Regions from separate parts of the Micromonospora reichwaldensis genome, predicted to be linked through region 3. Evidence: riboswitches for the same ligand, from Rfam matches in the RefSeq annotation. Region 3 holds a riboswitch; each other region holds the start of a gene.

Region 1 (4,684 bases), on a different contig from region 3:
CGGCTATCTGACGGACCTCGGTGAACGCTGGCACCTGCCCGCCCTCCCCTGGCTGGCACTCGCCCTCCTCGCCGCGGGTTCCGCCGTCGCGATCACGGCGATCCGACCACCACGCGTCCGGGACCAGGGCGAGACCGGGCACGGGGAGGTGCCCGCCGCACGCCCCGAGGCACCGGCGGCCGCCGGCTCTTGATCGTCGGCCACGTCCCCCGCCGCGCGGCCCCGGGACGGCAGACGGATCAGCGGTACGGCTCGACGAGGTCCAGGACCGCCTCGGGGGCCTCGACGTGGGCGTTGTGCCCGAGGCCGGGCAGGACGGCGACCGGCACCCCCAGTTCCGTGAGCTGGGCGTCGGTGACCATGGGGTCGTGCTCGCCGCGGGCCAGCAGCACGGGCACGTCGGTCGCCGCCAGCAGGGCGGGCAGGTCCGGCGCGCCCACGCCGAACGCGGCCGGATCCATCGCCAGCCGCCAGCGGCCGTCGACCTGCCGCAGCCCCGCCTCCACGACGGGATGGTCCGGGGCGAAGAGCCCGGTCAGGCCGGCCACCCGCAGGTAGCGGCGGGCCGCCTCGTCCCGGCTGGCGAACCAGGTCACCGGCCGGGCCGCCAACTCACCTGCCTTCGCCAGCTCCGCCGGCGACCAGACGGCCTTGATGCCGAGCCCGACCACGGCGTCGACGGGCAGCCCGGCGCTGCGGGCGGCCAGCGCCAGCGCGACCACCCCGCCGAGGGAGTGCCCCAGCACGACGAGCCGGTCCCCCGCCGCGAGCCCCGCGGCGATCCGCGCGGCCAGCCCCGGGAACGAGTACTCCGGCAGCGGCGGCGACCAGCCGTGGCCGGCGAGGTCCGGTGCCAGCCACCGCCCCGCCCACCGACGCTCCAGCAGCGGCGCCCAGGGCAGCCACACGTCGCCGGTCGCGCCCATGCCGTGCAGCAGCAGGAGCACCCGCCGGCCGTCCCGGTCACCCGACTCATCGACCATGGGCGCAGTGTGCCACCCACCGGACGCCGGGGGCGAGGGCCGTGACCCGGACACGACATCGGGCGCCGACCCCCGCGTAGGGGAGCCGGCGCCCGACGGGGTCGCTCAGGCGGAGTAGCCGCGGGTGGCGGCCCAGTTCGCCAGGGCGATGGTGCTGATCCAGTACGAGGCGGTCGCCGGGTTCGCCGAGTCGGCGATCTTCACCAGCCGCCCCTCGTCCTGGTAGCCGACCACCGCGACGTAGTGGCCGCCGGGGAAGGAGTGCCAGCCGCCGTCGGTGTCGGTGGCGCTGCCGGCGACGTTGACCACGACGCCCCGCCCGTCGGCGATGGCCGCGACGACGTCGGCCTGGAGCCGGTCCATCTGGGCCGGGGTGGCGGCGCCACCGGGGATCATCCGGGTCCGGTACGGGTCGCCCTTCACCGTCGCGTTCAGCACGCGGGTGGTGTCCTGGGCCGAGTCGGTGCCCATCTGGTCGGTGCCCAGCTGGGCGCCGAGGGCGTCCTGGCTGCGCGCGATGCCGGCGGCGCTGAGGGCGTGCCGGACGGCCGCCGGACCACAGTTGTAGAAGGTGGTCTGGGCCTGGTAGTCGTAGTCCAGGCTCTTGGCGGCCGGAGGCTTCGGCGGCGCCGGCTTGCGGGTCAGGTCCGGGTCCGGGGCGGCGCTGGACGCGCTGGCCGACGGGGCGGCGCTGGACGCGGCCGGGGCGGCGCGGGACGGGGCGGGCGCGACCCGGGTCTGGCTGCGCGAGGCCGCCGCGTCGTCCCGCAGTTCGGTCGCGGCCACCGGGGCCTGCGCGGCGGCGGGTGCCTCGTCGGCTCCGGCCAGCAGCGCGCCCGTGCCCGACGCCAGCACGAGCGCCGCGGCGGACGCGGCGGCCAGCTGGTACGGACGCTCGGACGTGAGGCGACGCAACTGTCGCTTGAGGTGGTGCTTCACGGTTTCCTCCACGGGCTCGGGGGTGAGCGGCCGTCGGTCCGCGCCGAGGGCAGGGCGGACCGACCGCGCGGACGGGCGTCCGGGCGGGTGGTGGGCCACTCAGGGGATGCGCCCGGGACGCCGGGCGACGGACGGTGACCGGTGGGTCAGCTCAGGACCTGCGGGCGGACGAGCGCGATCACCGCGGCGCCGTGGAGACGGCGGCACAACCGAGGGGTGTACGGGTGTGGCATGAGGATGGAACTCCTTCCGACACCGCCGACCGGGTTAGCTGACGGATTCGGGCGGGAAGAACGCCCTACCACGGGCCAACGGCCCACGGATTCACCCCAACGAGCACTGGGTCCCCGGTTCGTCGTTCACGATTAGGCGGGTCGGCGCGGCGTCGCCTCTGGCGATCGGGTACCGCACCGGACGCGCCGACATTACTGGCCGGTCCGCGCCCTGCCAACCCCGTCCCACCTGCCTAAACCTTGATCGGGAGACAATTTTTGCGGGCACTTCGCCACTGACGTGACTCAATGGGACGACCGTTTCTGCGCGCACCTCCGGGCGACAACGGGACAAGTGGCGGACATCGGCGCCGAAACCCCGGCGGGATTCGGCCCGGACGCGCCCGATGACCGGTTCGCCGACGTGGTGACCGGCGTCACCGAAACGGTCGGGATTTCGTCGGCGGACACTCCGACCGCCGGGGCGCTCAGCGCGAGTCGGCGTACGTCGGTCGGTGGTCGTCCTGCGGGCCGGCGGCCCGGGGGCGCGGCACGGCGCTGCCCCGATCCCCCGGCGCCGCCCCGGGGCCGCCGGAGTCCTTCCCGGCGCCGTCCCCGTCCCGCGGCGTCCGGGCCGGCCTGCGCGGGGTGAGCAGCCGCATCATCGGCGTCTCGACGAGACGGTGCAACAGGCCGGCCAGGGCCAGGTTGAACAGCAGGAAGCCGAGCACCACCGCCGGTCCCCACCAGCCGGTGAAGCCGACGCCCCAGTCGCCGGTGAGCCGCAGGACGGTGATCATCACGAGGACGTGCACCAGATAGAAGGCGAAGGAGACCTCGCCCAGCCAGACCATCGGCCGGGACCGCCACGGCGAGCGCCGCCCGCGCACGTCCGCGTCCGCCGCCGCGGCGATGACCAGGATGTACGCCACCGAGAGCAGCGCCGCCCACAGTTCGGCGCGGACCCACTGCGCGGCGACCACCCAGGTCGCCACGAAGAGCAGGCTGGCCAGCGGCAGGCCCGGCCCACGCCACCGGCCACGCCGCATCAGCTCGGCGGCGGCGACGCCCATCCAGAACTCCAGCGACCGCACCGGCGGGAAGACCTGGGTGAACCACCAGCGGCTCTCCTCGGGCACCAGCGCCTGGGCCGGCCAGAGCGCCAGGATGAGCAGCGGCACCGCGACCACGACGGCCCACAGGGCCCACGGCCGGGCCCGGCGGATCAACGGCAGCGCCAACGGCAGGCAGAGGTAGAAGAAGAACTCGCAGGACAGCGACCAGCTGACCGTGTTGATGCTGTAGAAGTGGCCCGGCCGCGGGTCCCACGCCTGCAGGAGGAACAGGTTCTCCACCGCGACGAACCGGTCCACGGGATCGGCGAACCAGGCCGCGACCGCCAGGGCCGCCACCCACAGCACCACGTGACTCGGCCAGATCTTGGCCACCCGGCGCCGCCAGAACGCCAGACGGGTGTCGGTGGGTCGGGCCGACCAGACCAGCACGAAGCCGCTGAGGATGAAGAAGAACTGCACGCCCGACAGCCCGAGGGCGAAGGCCCAGTCCACGACGGCCTTCTGGCCCGGCTCGGCGATGACGCCCATCGTCGCGACGTGGAACCCGAAGACGAGCAGGGCGGCGACCCAGCGCAGCCCGGTCAGCGACGGCAGGCGGCTGGCCGGGGACGCGGGCCGGGCGGCCGGCGCGACGGTAGCGGCGTCGTTCATGCCGGCATCCCGACGATCCGCAGGGTCACCAGCACGTACGTCTCCTCCTCGACCCCGTCGTCGGGTGTCCCGGGAGGACGCCCCGTGGCGGCTCCGGTCGGCACCGCCCGCCGGGCACCATACCCGCCGCCCCTGCTGATCTTCCCGTCCCGCCCGGAAGCGACCGTTCCGCCCCATCCGGGGTGATCGTTGCGTCCCGGCCCGTGACGGGAGTGATCGTTGCGTCCCGTCCCGTGACGGGATGACGGCCGGCTATGCCCACGTCGGCCCGTGGCCTAATATTCCGTGACCCGGAGGTGACGAGAGGCGGGGCACATGCATCGGCGGATCCTGATGCGGGCCAAGAAGGGCCCGTTTGACGTCTACTCGCCGGAGGAGAGCTACGAGCACAACTGGATCGGGGAGAACAACGGCAACCTCGTCTTCAGCCACGCCGCTCACAAGCTGCTGCGCACCGCCACCGCCGAGATCGCCTCGACCGAGTTCAAGGTCAACCCGCGCGACGCCGACATGATCAACGAGCGGTACGACGTCTACGTGGTGCCGCTGGCCAACGCCTTCCGGCGCAGCTACGCCCACCGCGTCGAGGCGATGACCAAGCTCATCGAGCGGCTGAGGATCCCGGTGGTGGTGCTCGGGGTCGGCGTACAGACCGACGTCCACGGCGACCGGGAGTACCTGCGCCCGATCGACGACGTGGTGACCCGGTTCGTCCGGGCGGTGCTGGACCGCTCGCCCAGCATCGGTGTCCGAGGCGAGATCACCGAGGGCTACCTGCGCACCCTGGGCTTCTCCGCCGTCGACGTGATCGGGTGCCCGTCGA
Region 2 (4,684 bases), on a different contig from region 3:
CGGCTCGCCGTGCGGGTGCACGTGCAGGTACGCCAGGTCGCCCTGGCGCAGTGCCACCAGGTGGCCGTACGCGCCCAGGTAGGGCTCCAGGTCGGTGACCGGTGCGCCGGCGCGGCTCACGGTCAGGGTCAGCTCGGCGGTGCGGCCGGGCTCCGGGGCGCCGGCGAGCGTGACGGTGTAGCCGTCGACCGTGGTGCTGGTCGCCGGGGCTGGCAGGGGCCGCCCGGTCAGCGCGCCGGGGACGGTCACGTCGACGCCGAGCGTCAGCGCCTCGCCCCCGGTCGGGGTGAAGTCGGCGAACGCCCGCCAGACGCCGGGCCCGGCGAGCGGCGAGTCGACCCGCCAGGTGCCGTCCGGCGCCATCTCGGGGTGCACGTGCCGGAAGCCGGAGAGGTCGCGGCGGGCCACGATCAGGTGCATGCGCTTGTCGTGCGCCACGTCGTACGCGGTCACCGCCCGGCCGTCGGGACCGGTGACCTGGAAGGCGAACTGCCCGGCCGGGGCGTCCACCGGACGCAGGGTGTAGCCACGGTCGGAGACGAGCAGGCCGCCGGGCAGGTGCGCCGCCGCGCCGTTGTCGCCTCCGTGTCCGGCTCCGCCGTCCTCGCCGTGCCCCCCGCCGGCCTCGTGCGGGGCCTCGGCGGGCGGCGCCACGGGGTCGGCCACCCGGCCGACCCCGTACGTCGCGCCGAACACCACCGCGAGGCCGAGGGCGAAACCGCTCAGCTTCGTCGCCGTGTTCATGGTGTGCCTCGTTTTCCCCGTGCCCGATCTCAGGCGCCGACGAGGTCGTAACCGGCCTCGTCGACGGCGGAGCGCACGGTGTCGGTTTCCAACGGGCCCTCGCTGGTGACGGTGACCCGACCGGCAGTGACGTCGACCTGGACGTCGCTGACGCCCGGGATCGCGCCGACCTCGGTGCTGACCGCGGTGGCGCAGTGCCCACAGGTCATGCCCTGCACCTGGTACGTCGTGGTGATCATGGAACTCTCCTCTCGACGCCCCCAGCCTATACCCCCCAGGGGTAATTCGGAGGCGGACCGATGCCTGTGCCATGTACCGGTACCCGGTGGGGGTATCCCGGCCAGAAGCGAACGTACCATACCCCCGAGGGGTACGGTATCCTCGACCCCATGACCACACCGACGCCCACCCCGACCAGGGGTTACACCGCCACCAAGGATCAGCTGCTCGCGCGGCTGCGCCGCGTCGAGGGGCAGGTCCGTGGCATCGAGAAGATGGTCGACGAGGATCGCTACTGCATCGACGTGCTCACCCAGATCTCCGCGATCCAGGCCGCCCTGGACAAGGTCGCGCTGGGGCTGCTCGACGGGCACGCCCGGCACTGCATGCGCGAGGGCGCGGCCGAGGGCCGCGCCGACGAGATGGCCACGGAGATGATGGCCGCCGTCGGCCGCCTGATGAAGCGCGGCTGACCCGCCCCGGCGCCCGGCCCCGCGAGAAACGCGGGCCCCACGGCGACGCCATTCCTCCGACACCACCCGCACGACCTGCGCCCGGATGTCGGGGTGGCTACCATTCGGCCGGTGGCCCTCCGGATTCCGCACCGCCCGCCCCGCGCGCCCCGCCGGGCGGCGGCCCCGCCCACCCGCGACCGGGCGGGGGCCCAGGACCGCGGTACGTGACCGCAGCGCCTCCCGGAAGCGATCCCCGTCCCGGCCACGCGGCGACGGGTGAACCGACCGGCCCCGCCGGCACGTACCCCGCCCTGGATTCGTAGGGAGACACTCGATGGGCGCCGACCACACCCGTCCCGCTCCGTCCGCCCCGCCCGGGGTGCGGCGGATCCTCGTCGCGACGGTGGTGCCCCTCTTCGTCGCCACGCTGATCGCCGCCCTGGTGCTCTGGCCGTGGGACGCGCCCGACCCGGCGACCGGCACCGACGCACCCCGCTACCACGGCACAGTGACCCGGGTGGTGACGGAGCCGTGCCCGCCCGCCCCGGAGGCCCCGGAGGGGAGCCCCGACGCGCCGCAGGGCCCCTGCGGCACGGTCACCGTACGGGTGCAGGACGGCCCCGACGCCGGCCAGCAGGTGGAGACGCCGGTGCCCGCGGGCCCCGGCGCGCCGACCGTCGCCGTGGACGACGAGATCATCCTGGTCGAGCTCACCGACCCCGCCGACCCCACGGCCAGCACCTACAACATCGCCGAGCACCAGCGCGGCAAGCCGCTGGTCTGGCTGGTGGCGCTCTTCGCGGCCGCCATCGTCGCCTTCGGGCGGTGGCGCGGGCTGGCCGCGCTGGGCGGCCTGGCGGCGAGCTTCGCCATCCTGCTGACCTTCGTGCTGCCGGGCATCAGCGCCGGGAACCCGCCCCTGCTGGTCGCGGTCGTCGGCGCCGCTCTGATCATGTTCGTGGTGCTCTACCTGACCCACGGCGTGACGGCGCAGACCTCGGTCGCCGTGCTCGGCACGCTGGGCAGCCTGGTGCTGACCGGTGTCCTCGGCACGATCGCCACCGCCGCGACCCACCTGACCGGGTTCGGCTCCGAGGACGCCACCACGCTGTCGATGTACCAGGCCGACGTCGACCTGCACGGGCTGCTGCTGGCCGGGATCATCATCGGCTCCCTCGGCGTGCTGGACGACGTCACGGTGACCCAGGCCGCCACGGTCACCGAGCTGGCGCACGCCAACCCCGGGCTGTCCCGGACGCAGCTCTACCGGGCGGCGACCCGGGTCGGCCGGGCGCACATCGCCTCGACGGTGAACACCATCGTGCTGGCGTACGCCGGCGCCTCGCTGCCGGTGCTGCTCCTGCTGACCGCCGACTCGCGGGCGGTGACCCAACTTCTCACCAGCGAGTTCCTCGCCCAGGAGATCGTCCGCAGCGCGGTCGCCACCCTGGGCCTGATCGCCGCCGTGCCGCTGACCACCGCGCTGGCGGCCCTGGTGACCACGGCCGGCCGACGCGGCGGGGACGCCACCGACCGCGCCGCGCCCGCGACCGCGCCGACGCCCCGGCCGGCGACCGACCGGTCCGAGGCGCTGGAGGCCCTCAGCGGGCCGCGTGGAGACACGCCGGCCGCCACGCCCGCCGGATGGCCCGACGGGGGCAGAAGTACGGACACCGCATGGTGACGCTCCTCAGCGTGACCGAACAGGACGTCCGGGCTGATAAACGCATCACTGGTCACCGTCCGCCATTACGAAATAACGCATTTAGTCGGCTTAGGGACGTAGATCCCCGGGAGCGTTCTCGGGTAACCTCGCTGCCGGTCACCGCCGAAGGCGCGCAGCGGCGCCTGCGGTGCCGCCGCCCAATCGCCGCGAGGCGAACCGGGGACCCAGGTACGTGGGGTGAATCCGCGCCAGCGGTAGGGGCCACTTCCGCCCCGAACCCGTCAGCTAACCCGGTCGGCGGTCGACGGAAGGGAAAACTGTGACGGCACCCCTACGCCGCTGGTTGACGCCCGTGGTGGCCGTACTCGCCGCCCTGGCGGTCTTCGCCGGACCTCTCCCGGCGGCGGCCGCGCCCACCCCGCCCAAGCCCTCCGGGCACGGGGACGACGAGCCCAAGCTGCTCGACGACCTCATCGAGGCCCGGAACCGGTCCTTCGTGCAGGCCAAGGCGAAGCTGGCGAAATCGAAGAAGCGCCAGCTCGAACTGGCCCTGGAGGTCTCCCGGGCGCAGGCCGAGCTGAACGCGCTGGCCCCCCAGGTCAGCCAGATCGCCGCCCAGTCCTACCGCACCGGGCGGATCGGCGCGGTGTCCATGCTGCTGGACACCGCCAGCCCCGACTCGTTCGTCAAGCGCGCCGCCGCCCTCGACGAGCTCAATCTGGTCAACTCCAAGAAGCTCGCCGAGGTTAACGCGGTCAAGGACCGCGCCGAGCAGGCCAAGCTGGCGCTCGACACCGAGGTCCGCGAACAGCAGAAGCTGACAAACGAGATGGCGCGCGGCAAGCGGGAGGCGGAGAAGGCGCTCGCGCTGGTCGGCGGCAGAGGGCTGACCAGTGGCAAGGTGGTCGCCACCTCGCCGGTGGCGAAGATCGCGCCGGGACGGACGGCCGACGGCGACTGGACCCCGCTGTCAGCCACCGAGGACGACCCCACCACCTCCGGCCGCATCACCGCGCGCACCCTGCACATGTACAAGGAGGTCAAGCGGGCCGGCTTCAACCGGTTCGTCGGCTGTTACCGCCCCGGCGGGCCGTACGAGCACCCGAAGGGCCGGGCCTGCGACTGGTCGCTGCAGAAGAGCGGCTTCTCCCCCTGGCACAACGACGACACCTACATGTACGGCAACAACCTGACCGCGTTCCTGGTCCGCAACGCCGACCGGCTCGGCATCTACTACGTGATCTGGAACAGACAGATCTGGTTCCCGGCGACCGGCTGGAGTTCCTACAGCGGTCCGTCGAACCACACCGACCACGTCCACGTGTCACTGCTCTAGCCGGGACCACACGTACACAGAGGGCCGCCCCGCCGGACGCGGGAGCGGCCCTCTGCCGTCATGCGGGCCCGCCGCGACGACCTGCCGGGCGGGCGGAGTCAGGCGAGCGCGGCGCTGGCCGCCGCCTCCGGCGCGTCGGCCGTGCGGGCGGGCACCTCGGCCACCGTCCGCACCTCGCCGGCGGTCAGCCGGTACGACATGCCGACCACCCCGCAGCGGCCGGCGGCCACCTCCGCGGCGAGGACGGCGGAGCGGCCCAGCATC
Region 3 (4,684 bases):
CGGCGCCTCCACGATGGCCGCCGCCGTCACCATCCCGGTGGTGGTGCACGTGATCCAGGAGAACAGCACCCGGGCCGGCGGCAACATCCCCGACTCGATGGTCAACTCCCAGATCAACGTGCTGAACCAGTCGTTCAGCGGGGCGACCGGCGGCGCGTCCACCGCGTTCAGCTTCCAGCTTCAGAAGATCAACCGGGTGACGAACCCGTCCTGGTACCCGATCGTGCAGGGCTCGTCGGCGGAGCGGTCGATGAAGACCTCGCTGCGTACGGGCGGCAAGAACACCCTCAACATCTACCTGGGCGAGCTGAGCGACAGCCTGCTCGGCTGGGCGACCTTCCCGACCCGCAAGCTCAACAGCATGGACGGCGTCGTCGTGCTGAGCGAGTCGCTGCCGGGCGGCACCGCCACCAACTACAACCAGGGCGACACGGGCACCCACGAGGTCGGCCACTGGCTGAACCTCTACCACACCTTCCAGGGCGGCTGCTCCGGTTCGGGTGACAGCGTCAGCGACACGGCGGCCGAGGCATCCCCGGCCTACCAGTGCCCGACCGGGCGGGACACCTGCACCGCCCCGGGCACCGACCCGATTACCAACTTCATGGACTACACGTACGACTCCTGCATGCACCAGTTCACCGCCGGGCAGGCCAGCCGCATGCTGACCGCCTGGAACGCGTACCGCGCGGCGTAGTTCCGCCGTACGACTCGACCGGTGCCGGCCTCGCTCGACGGGGCCGGCACCGGCGTCTGTGCGGCCGTGCACGCGGGGGCCGGGCGGTGGTCACGGTGCGGCGCCCCGGAGGGGGACGGCCCGGGGCGCCGCACCGCGTCTCAGGCGGCGGGGCGGGCGGCGTGGTCGCCGACGCGCCCCGACCGGGTCTCGGGCACCAGCGCGGTGCCGGCGGCGGCCGCGCGGGGGTCGAGCCACACCTGGACGGCGGGCCGGCCGTGCCACTCGCTGGCGCCGCCCGCGACGCCGGACTCGCGACGGGCCAGCATCGCCACGTCGACGGTGAACTCGAAGACCCGCCAGTCGACCTGCGGCGCGGCCCGGTGGCTGCGGGCCAGCCGGGCGACCCGCGCCGGGTCGGTCACCGGGCGGGCGTGGCCGGCGACGTAGGCTTCGTCGTCGCTCTCCTCGGGCGGGAACGAATGCAGCGCGTAGCGGCCGTCGCGCTCCAGGTCGCGCCGCTTGGGCGAGTCGACGACGAAGCAGAAGAGCCCCTCGTCGGTGATCACCGGGGAGACCGGGTGCACCCGGGGACCGCCGTCGGCGCGGACGGTGGCCAGGTAGCCGAAGCCCGGCCCGTACTGCTGCATGAGGAGGCGGATCCCGTCGGCGAGGCGGGGCTCGTCGGCGGCGAATTCGGACCAGGAAGCCATGCCGGCATTCTATCGAACAATTGTACGAAGATGCACTCCGACACGCAGGTCACGCGTGTCGGTCGCTAAGGTGTGCGGATGCTGCTCTCCGACCGCGACCTGGCCTCCGAGATCGAGGCGGGAACGCTCGCGCTGGAGCCGTTCGAGCCCGCGCTGGTGCAACCGTCCAGCATCGACGTACGCCTGGACAAGCTCTTCCGGGTCTTCAACAACCACCTCTACACCCACATCGACCCCGCGCAGCAGCAGGACGACCTCACGTCGATGGTCGAGGTGCCCGAGGGCGAGCCGTACGTGCTGCACCCGGGCGAGTTCGTGCTCGCCTCGACGCTGGAGGTGATCACGCTCGGCGACCAGCTCGCCGGCCGCCTGGAGGGGAAGAGCTCACTGGGCCGACTCGGCCTGCTCACCCACTCCACGGCGGGCTTCATCGACCCGGGCTTCTCCGGTCACGTGACCCTCGAACTGTCCAACGTCGCCAACCTGCCGATCACCCTCTGGCCGGGCATGAAAATCGGCCAGCTCTGCATCTTCCGGCTCTCGTCGCCGGCGCAGCACCCGTACGGCTCGGCCGTCTACGGCTCGCGCTACCAGGGGCAGCGCGGCCCGACCCCGAGCCGCTCCTGGCAGCACTGGCGCACCTGGCCCACCCGCTGACCCGGCGGCGGTGCGTTAGGAAGGGCACCTTCCTCTACCGAATCCGTTAGGAAGGTGCCCTTCCTTACACCTCAGCCGGGGCGGCCGTAGCTGTGGATCGGGCCGTCGTCGACCTTCTTCATCTTGATCGGCACCCCGGCGCGGGAGGCGTGCACCACCCAGCCCCCGCCGACGTACATGCCGACGTGGTGCAGGTCGCTGTAGTAGAAGACGAGGTCACCCGGGCGCAGCTCGCCCCGGCTGACGGTCGCGGTGGCCCGCCGTTGCTGTGCGGCGTTGTGCGGCAGCGACACCCCCGCCTTCGCCCACGCGGCGAGCATCAGCCCGGAGCAGTCGTACGAGTTCGGCCCCTCGGCGCCCCAGACGTAGGGCTTGCCGATCTGCGCGCAGGCGAACTTCACGGCGGTGCCGGCCGGGCCGCCGGGATAGCCGGCCGGGCAGGGGGCGGGACGCAGCGGCCCGCCGCCGCCGTTGCCGTAGACCCGCAGCCGCAGCTTCTGCAACCGGTCGATCTCGGCGTTGATCTGCTTCTTCTTCGCCGCGAGCTGGGCCTCGGTGCGGCTGAGCTGGACGACCATCTCGTCCAGCGGCGCCTTCTTGGCGGCCAGCCGGTCGCGCAGCTCGGCGACCTGCCGTACGTCCTGCTGCTGGTGCTGGGCGAACTGGTCGAGCAGTTCGAGCTGCCCGATCATCTCGCTCGGTGAGCGGCTGCCCAGCAGGGCGTTGACGGCGGAGACGTTCTCGCCCTTGTAGGCGCGGGCCGCCAGCGCGCCGACCTTCTCCATCGCCTGGTCGACCTGCTTCTCCAGCGGCCCGATCTGCGCGGCGAGCGCGTCGGCCTGCTTCCGCCTGGCAGCCAGGTCCTGTCTGGTGGCGTTGTGCCGTTCGATGATCGGTTCGAGCTTGTTCCAGTCCTCGTCGATCTGCCGCTCGATCTCGGCGACCGTCGGTTCGGCGTGGGCCGCCGTGGCGCCGCCGGTCAGGACGACGGCGAACGCGGCCAGGGCGGCGAGGGCGGTGGTGCAGCGGTACCAGCGTGGACGCGGCGCAGCCGTCACCGGGTCGGCGAGGGCCGACCGGGCCGACGGTGGCCGCGGGGCATGGTGTGCCACCGGGCTTCGTACTCCTTCTTCCGTACCGCCTACCGGGTTAGCTGACGGGTTCGGGCGGGAAGGGGCGCCCTACCGCAGGACTGCGGATTCACCCCGGGGAACCTGGGTCCCCGGCTCGCTCGGGAGCGACTCGGCGGTGTCGGACCGTCACCGCCCTGGTTGGACGGAATGTCACCGGCCGACGAATGACCAGAGTAGAGACGACCGTTATCGATCCGCAACCCTACGGGCAGTGACACTCCGTACCCACCCGGGTCGGGCCGGATCCGCAACCCGGGCGACGAAGATTTCCTTCCTTCTGAAGTGTCTGACGGAAAGGTATTGACCAGAGGCGGCGGGTGGGGCGAAGGTGACCCCACCTTTGCCCGTCCGAACTGGGGGTCTGATGCACCTGTCAGCGACATCGAGGAGCAGACGCGTCCTGCTGGCCGCCGCCGTGGCCGCCGCCATGGCGGCGACGCCGCTCACCGCCGCCGGGTCCGCCGCCGCGGCAGCGCCGGTGACCGACCGGCAGCAGCAGTACGCCGCCGCGGCCGCCGAGTACGGCGTACCGGAGAGCGTCCTGCTCGGGGTCTCCTACCTGCAGTCCCGCTGGGACACCAACGCCGGCACGCCGAGCACCAGCGGCGGCTACGGACCGATGCACCTCACCGACGCCGAGCACGTCGCCGCCCTCGCCGGCGGCACGCACCACGACGAGGGCACCGAGGACCCGCGCGGCGACGACTCCCGCCCGTCCCTGGCCGAGGCCCACGAGCCGCCTGCCGCGTCACCTCCCGCCGAGGCCGCGCTGCGGACCGTCGACGCCGCCGCCGGGCTGACCGGCGCCAGCGAGGAGTCGCTGCGGACGGACGTCACGGCGAACATCCGGGGCGGCGCGGCGCTGCTGGCCGCGTACCAGAAGGAGATCGGTGCCCCGGTCGGCGCCGGCACCGACCCGGCGGCCTGGTACGGCGCGGTGGCCCGGTACTCCGGCGCGGACAGCGCCGACGCCGCGGCGGCCTTCGCCAACGAGGTGTACGCCACCATCGCCACGGGCGACAGCCGGGTGACCGACGACGGGCAGCGGGTCACGCTGGCCGGCCAGGCGGTCCAGCCGGACCGCTCCTGGCTGGACCGGCTGCGCCTGCGCAAGCTCGCCCGGCCGGACGGGCTGGAGTGCCCGGACGACATCTCCTGCGAGTGGATCCCGGCGCCGTACGAGAACTACGGCCCCACCCTGGGCGACTACGGCAACCACGACCTGGGGAACCGTCCCACCCAGCAGAAGATCGAGTACATCGTCATCCACGACACCGAGGGCTACTTCGGCCCCAGCGTCAACCTGGTCAAGGACCCGAAGCGGGTTGGTTGGCACTACACCCTGCGCTCGGTGGACGGGCACATCGCCCAGCACATCAAGACCAAGAACGTCGGCTGGCACGCTGGCAACTGGTACGTGAACGCCAAGTCCATCGGCCTCGAACACGAGGGCTTCGCCGGGCACGGCACCTGGTACACCGAGGCGATGTACCGCACCTCCGCCA
Region 4 (4,684 bases), on a different contig from region 3:
CCGGCGGCGGCATCCTGGTGGTGGGCCCGTCGTCGGTCTTCGTCGAGTACATCGCCTCGGTGCTGCCCTCGCTCGGCGAGGACACCGCCACCCTGCACTCGCTGGGCACGCTCTTCGCGGGCCTGACCGCCACCCGCACCGACCCGCCGGCGGTGGCGGCCGTGAAGGGCTCGCTGCGGATGCGGCGGGTGCTGGAGCGGGCGGTCCGGGACGCGGTGCCGGGCGGCCCGACCGAGCTGCGCCTGCTCTACCGGGGCGAGCTGCTCCGGCTGGAGCGCCGCGAGCTGGACGGCATCCGGGACCGGGCGATGCCCCGGGGCGCCCGCCGCAACGAGGTGCGCCGGGCCGGCTTCGACGGGGTCTTCGCGGCGCTGTGGGCGCAGGCCCGCAGGTTGGGCGTGGGCCGGCTGCCCGAGCAGCGCGCGTTCGAGGACGAGATCGCCGAGCGGCCGGAGTTCCGGGAGTTCCTGAAGGCGTGGTGGCCCCGGCTGCACCCCCGGCACGTGCTGGGCTGGCTGGCCCGTCCGGACCGGCTGCACCGCTACGCCGAGGGGATCCTCTCCCGCGCCGAGATCCGGCTGCTGACCGACGCGTACCGCAGCCTCGACGCCGCCGGGCTGACGATCGCCGACATCGCGCTGCTCGACGAGCTGGACGCGCTGCTCGGCAAGCCGATGAAGCCCGCCCGGGCGAAGCGGGACCCGTTCCAGCTGGCCGGCGGGGTCCGCGAGCTGAGCACCTTCGCCGACCGGCAGCGCGCCGCCCGCGAGGCGGCGCGGGAACGCCCGGAGGACTACCGGGAGTACGCGCACGTGGTCGTCGACGAGTCGCAGGACGTCTCGCCGATGCAGTGGCGCATGATCGGCCGGCGGGGCCGGCTGGCCTCGTGGACGGTGGTGGGCGATCCGGCGCAGACGGCGTGGACGGGGGATCCCGAGGAGCTGACCCGGGCCCGGGACCAGGCGTTGGGCCGGCGCAAGCGGCACCACTTCACCCTCACCACGAACTACCGCAACTCGGCGGAGATCTTCGCGGTGGCGGCGGCCGAGATCCGCCGGCTGCACCCGGACCTGCCGCTGCCCCGGGCGGTGCGCTCCACCGGCGTCGACCCGGTCGCGCTGTCGGTGCCGCCGGCGGAGCTGGAGGCCGCGGTGGTGGCGGCGGCCGGCGCGCTGCTCGCCGACGTCGAGGGCACCGTCGGGGTGATCACGCCGGTGCCGCGCCGCGACGAGGTGGCGGGCTGGCTGGGCGGGCTCGGCGCGCCACGTTTGCAGGTGGTGACCAGCCTGGAGGCCAAGGGCATGGAGTACGACGGGGTCGTCCTCGTCGCCCCGGGCGAGATCCGGGCCGACCCGGGGTCGGGGGTGCGGACGCTGTACGTGGCGCTGTCCCGGGCCACCCAGCGGCTGACCACCGTCGACCCGATCGGCTGAGCCGCCGTTACTTGCATACATAGCGATGTGAACATAGATTGAACGCGAATCCGGACGCCTGACGGAGGGTGGGCGCGTGGGCGCAGGTCATGACCACCATCACGGGTCGGTGGCGAATGCCGCGCACCGCCACCGGGGCCGGCTCTGGGCGGCGTTCGGGCTGCTCGCCGGCCTCATGGTGGTGGAGGCGGTGGCCGCCTTCCGCACGGGCTCGCTGGCCCTGCTGAGCGACGCCGGGCACATGTTCACCGACGTGCTCGGCATCGGCATGGCGCTCGCGGCGATCGCCGCGACCCGGCGGGCGGGCGCCGACCCGCAGCGCACCTTCGGCCTCTACCGGCTGGAGGTGCTGGCCGCACTGGCCAACGCCGTCCTGCTCTCCGGCGTCGCGGTCTACGTCGTGATCGAGGCGGTGCGCCGCTTCGGCGACCCGCCGGAGGTGCTGGCCGGCCCGATGCTGGTGGTCGCCGCGCTCGGCCTGCTCGCCAACATCGGCGCCTTCGCGCTGCTGCGCTCCGGGGCGAAGGAGAGCATCAACGTCCACGGCGCGTACCTGGAGGTGCTCGGCGACCTGCTGGGGTCACTCGGCGTGATCGGGGCCGCGCTGCTGATCGCCACCACCGGCTGGTGGTGGGCGGACCCGCTGGTGGCGGTCGCGATCGGGGTGTTCATCCTGCCGCGCACCTGGCGGCTCGGGCGGGCCGCCTTGCGCATCCTGGTGCAGGCCGCGCCGGAGCACCTCCAGGTGACCGCGGTGCACGACCGGCTGGCCGCCGTGCCCGGCGTCGCCGAGGTGCACGACCTGCACGTCTGGACGCTGACCTCCGGGATGGAGGTGGCCTCGGCCCACCTGACCATGGCACCCGGCGCGGAGGTCGGCGCGGTGCTGGGCGCCGCCCGGGCCGCGCTGCACGACGACTTCCACATCGAGCACGCCACGTTGCAGATCGAGCCCGGAGCGTCGCGCGGGGCCTGCGGGTCGGTTGAGTGGTAATGAGGACAACCTTAAATCTGGGAGAGTATTGTGCGCTTATGCCGGATTTGACTGTTAGTGGGCGTACACCCTGCGTCACCTGCGCTGCATCAGTCACACCGGCACCGGTAGGCTCGGCTTCGGCCTCCGCCAGGCGGCACCCACCGGTGCCGGCGGTGGCCGCCGCCTAATCGCCCGGCGGGGCGAACCGGGGAACCAAGTTCGTGGGGTGCATCCGCGTCAGCGGTAGGGATCTTCCGTCCCGAACCCGTCAGCTAACCCGGTCGGCGGCTGACGGAAGGACACGTGTATGCCAGTGATGGCACCTGTACGACGACGTGCCGCCCGGACGGCGGCCCTGATCGCCACGATGCTCGCCCTCGGCGCCGCGGTGGCCCCGGTCACCGCCGCCCCGGCGGCGGCCGCCACCCGGACCGGCCTGCTCGCCGCGGCCCCCGGCCAGGACGAGGAGGGCGGCACCCCCGCCCTGCGGGCCCAGTTGGAGGCCGCCAGCAAGGGCTACCTCGACGCCAAGCGCGCCCTGGACACGTCGGCCAAGCGGCAGCAGCAGCTCGCCGCGCAGCTCAAGACCACCGAAGTCGAGCTGGCCGCGCACACCGCCAAGGTTGGCGAGATCGCGGGGGCGGCCTACCGCACCGGCCGGCTCAGCGTGGCGTCCGCCCTGCTCAACAGCAGCTCGCCGGACGGCTTCATGGACCGCGCCGCCGCCCTCGACGCGGTGGCCGCCAAGGAGGACCGGGCCCTGCGCGAGCTCCAGGAGACCCGGGACCAGTCCACCCGCACCAAGCTCGCCCTGGACGGCGAGATCCGGGAGCAGCGCAAGCAGGTCACCGTGATGGCCAAGCGCAAGGAGCAGGCCGAACGGGCGCTGACGGTCGCCAACCGCGAGCAGCAGCAACAGCGGCAGCAGTCCACGGGGGCGGGCACCTCGCCGGGCGGCACCTCCAGCAAGACGGCGAAGGCCGCCCCGCGCAACTCCGACGGCTCCTGGCCGCGCGAGTCGTGCAGCGTCAACGACCCGACCCCCGCCAACGGCTGCATCACCCCGCGCACCCTGCACGCGCTCAACCAGGCCAAGGCGGCGGGCTTCACCCGCTACGTCTCCTGCTACCGCCCCGGCGGCTCGGGCGAACACCCGAAGGGCCGGGCCTGCGACTTCGCGGCCCAGAAGGGCGGCTTCGGCGGCGACGCCACCGGCGGCGACCGGACGTACGGCAACAACCTGTCGGCGTACTTCGTGCGCAACGCCGACCGGCTCGCCGTGCTCTACGTGATCTGGTACAGGCAGATCTGGCTGCCCAGCAGCGGCTGGAAGTCGTACAGCGGGGCCAACGGCGACCCGTCCAGCGACCACACCAACCACGTGCACCTGTCGGTCTACTGACGCCCGCGCCCCGGTGCCCCGCCCGTCGCGGGTCACCGGGGCGCGCCAGCGTCCGTCGCCTCCGGCCACTGCCGGCCCGTCCGGTGGTCAGTCGGCCGGCGACCCGGGCGGGCTCGTGTCGAGGGCCGTGGCGAGGCGGGCGGCCAGCTTGAGGTGGGCGGCGCGGGCCTGGCGGAACGCGTAGCCGAAGAGCGGCGCGGGCGCGGCGAGGGTGATCTCGACCTCGATGCGGACCATGCCGTCGGGCTCCGCCCGCAGCCGGGTGTGGTTGCGCACCGTGGTCGCAGGCCACTGCCGGGCCACGGTGACGATCTCGTCGGCATCGTCGACGAGGACGTCGGCCCGGTACGTGATCGGCAGGCGCACCGGCCCGGCGGCCAGTCGATCGGTGATGTCGTAGCTGGCCCGCGCGCCAGCACGCGGCGGCACCCGGCGCACCCGGACGATCAGCGGGTGCAGGTCCTCCTGCCGCGTGGGGTCGGCGAGCAGTGCCGCGGCCTCCGCGAGGGAGCAGCGCGCCTGGACGGTGTAGCTGAAGGAACTTCGCCTGAGCACGCCGTCTCCCAGCGTCGGTGGTCGCCCGATCGTCGCGCATGCCGGGCCCCCTGGCAACGCCGCGCCGATCCCGCCCGGAGTCCGGACGTCCGGCCGCCGTCCACACTACGGTCAGCTGATGGATGGTCACGGCACGTGTCGACCGGCGGAGGATGGGCGCATGAACGGGCACGACGGATGAGCGGGCACGTGATGGTCTTCGCGCCCACGCCCCGGCTGACGGTGACCGTCGACCAGCCCAGCGAGGCACCGGAGCTGCACCTGCACCCCGGCGGGCAGGGCGTCTGGCAGGCCCGGATGGTGATGTCGCTCGGGGTC

The links. Region 3 has a riboswitch for cyclic di-AMP ahead of RM555_RS01485 (C40 family peptidase). Riboswitches for the same ligand answer to the same signal wherever they lie in the genome.
Region 1: another riboswitch for cyclic di-AMP. It lies ahead of RM555_RS17765 (C39 family peptidase); the one in region 3 lies ahead of RM555_RS01485 (C40 family peptidase).
Region 2: another riboswitch for cyclic di-AMP. It lies ahead of RM555_RS04410 (coiled-coil domain-containing protein); the one in region 3 lies ahead of RM555_RS01485 (C40 family peptidase).
Region 4: another riboswitch for cyclic di-AMP. It lies ahead of RM555_RS12590 (coiled-coil domain-containing protein); the one in region 3 lies ahead of RM555_RS01485 (C40 family peptidase).

The regions. Positions count from the first base shown of each region.
Region 1 is NZ_JAVRFL010000020.1:6,198-10,881, reverse strand. It holds gene RM555_RS17775 (MFS transporter) at 1-193, shown strand, start outside; gene RM555_RS17770 (alpha/beta fold hydrolase) at 240-983, opposite strand; gene RM555_RS17765 (C39 family peptidase) at 1,089-1,934, opposite strand; cyclic di-AMP (ydaO/yuaA leader) riboswitch at 2,164-2,304, opposite strand; gene RM555_RS17760 (acyltransferase family protein) at 2,623-3,861, opposite strand; gene RM555_RS17755 (polysaccharide pyruvyl transferase family protein) at 4,177-4,684, shown strand, end outside.
Region 2 is NZ_JAVRFL010000004.1:136,075-140,758, reverse strand. It holds gene RM555_RS04430 (hypothetical protein) at 1-744, opposite strand, end outside; gene RM555_RS04425 (heavy-metal-associated domain-containing protein) at 774-983, opposite strand; gene RM555_RS04420 (metal-sensitive transcriptional regulator) at 1,134-1,436, shown strand; gene RM555_RS04415 (YibE/F family protein) at 1,753-3,102, shown strand; cyclic di-AMP (ydaO/yuaA leader) riboswitch at 3,269-3,400, shown strand; gene RM555_RS04410 (coiled-coil domain-containing protein) at 3,404-4,420, shown strand; gene RM555_RS04405 (carbonic anhydrase) at 4,519-4,684, opposite strand, start outside.
Region 3 is NZ_JAVRFL010000001.1:311,933-316,616, reverse strand. It holds gene RM555_RS01500 (zinc metalloprotease) at 1-697, shown strand, start outside; gene RM555_RS01495 (pyridoxamine 5'-phosphate oxidase family protein) at 838-1,389, opposite strand; gene dcd (dCTP deaminase) at 1,468-2,046, shown strand; gene RM555_RS01485 (C40 family peptidase) at 2,118-3,158, opposite strand; cyclic di-AMP (ydaO/yuaA leader) riboswitch at 3,171-3,304, opposite strand; gene RM555_RS01480 (N-acetylmuramoyl-L-alanine amidase) at 3,544-4,684, shown strand, end outside.
Region 4 is NZ_JAVRFL010000012.1:117,940-122,623, reverse strand. It holds gene RM555_RS12600 (HelD family protein) at 1-1,433, shown strand, start outside; gene RM555_RS12595 (cation diffusion facilitator family transporter) at 1,510-2,427, shown strand; cyclic di-AMP (ydaO/yuaA leader) riboswitch at 2,581-2,712, shown strand; gene RM555_RS12590 (coiled-coil domain-containing protein) at 2,726-3,811, shown strand; gene RM555_RS12585 (SRPBCC family protein) at 3,899-4,366, opposite strand; gene RM555_RS12580 (1-phosphofructokinase family hexose kinase) at 4,544-4,684, shown strand, end outside.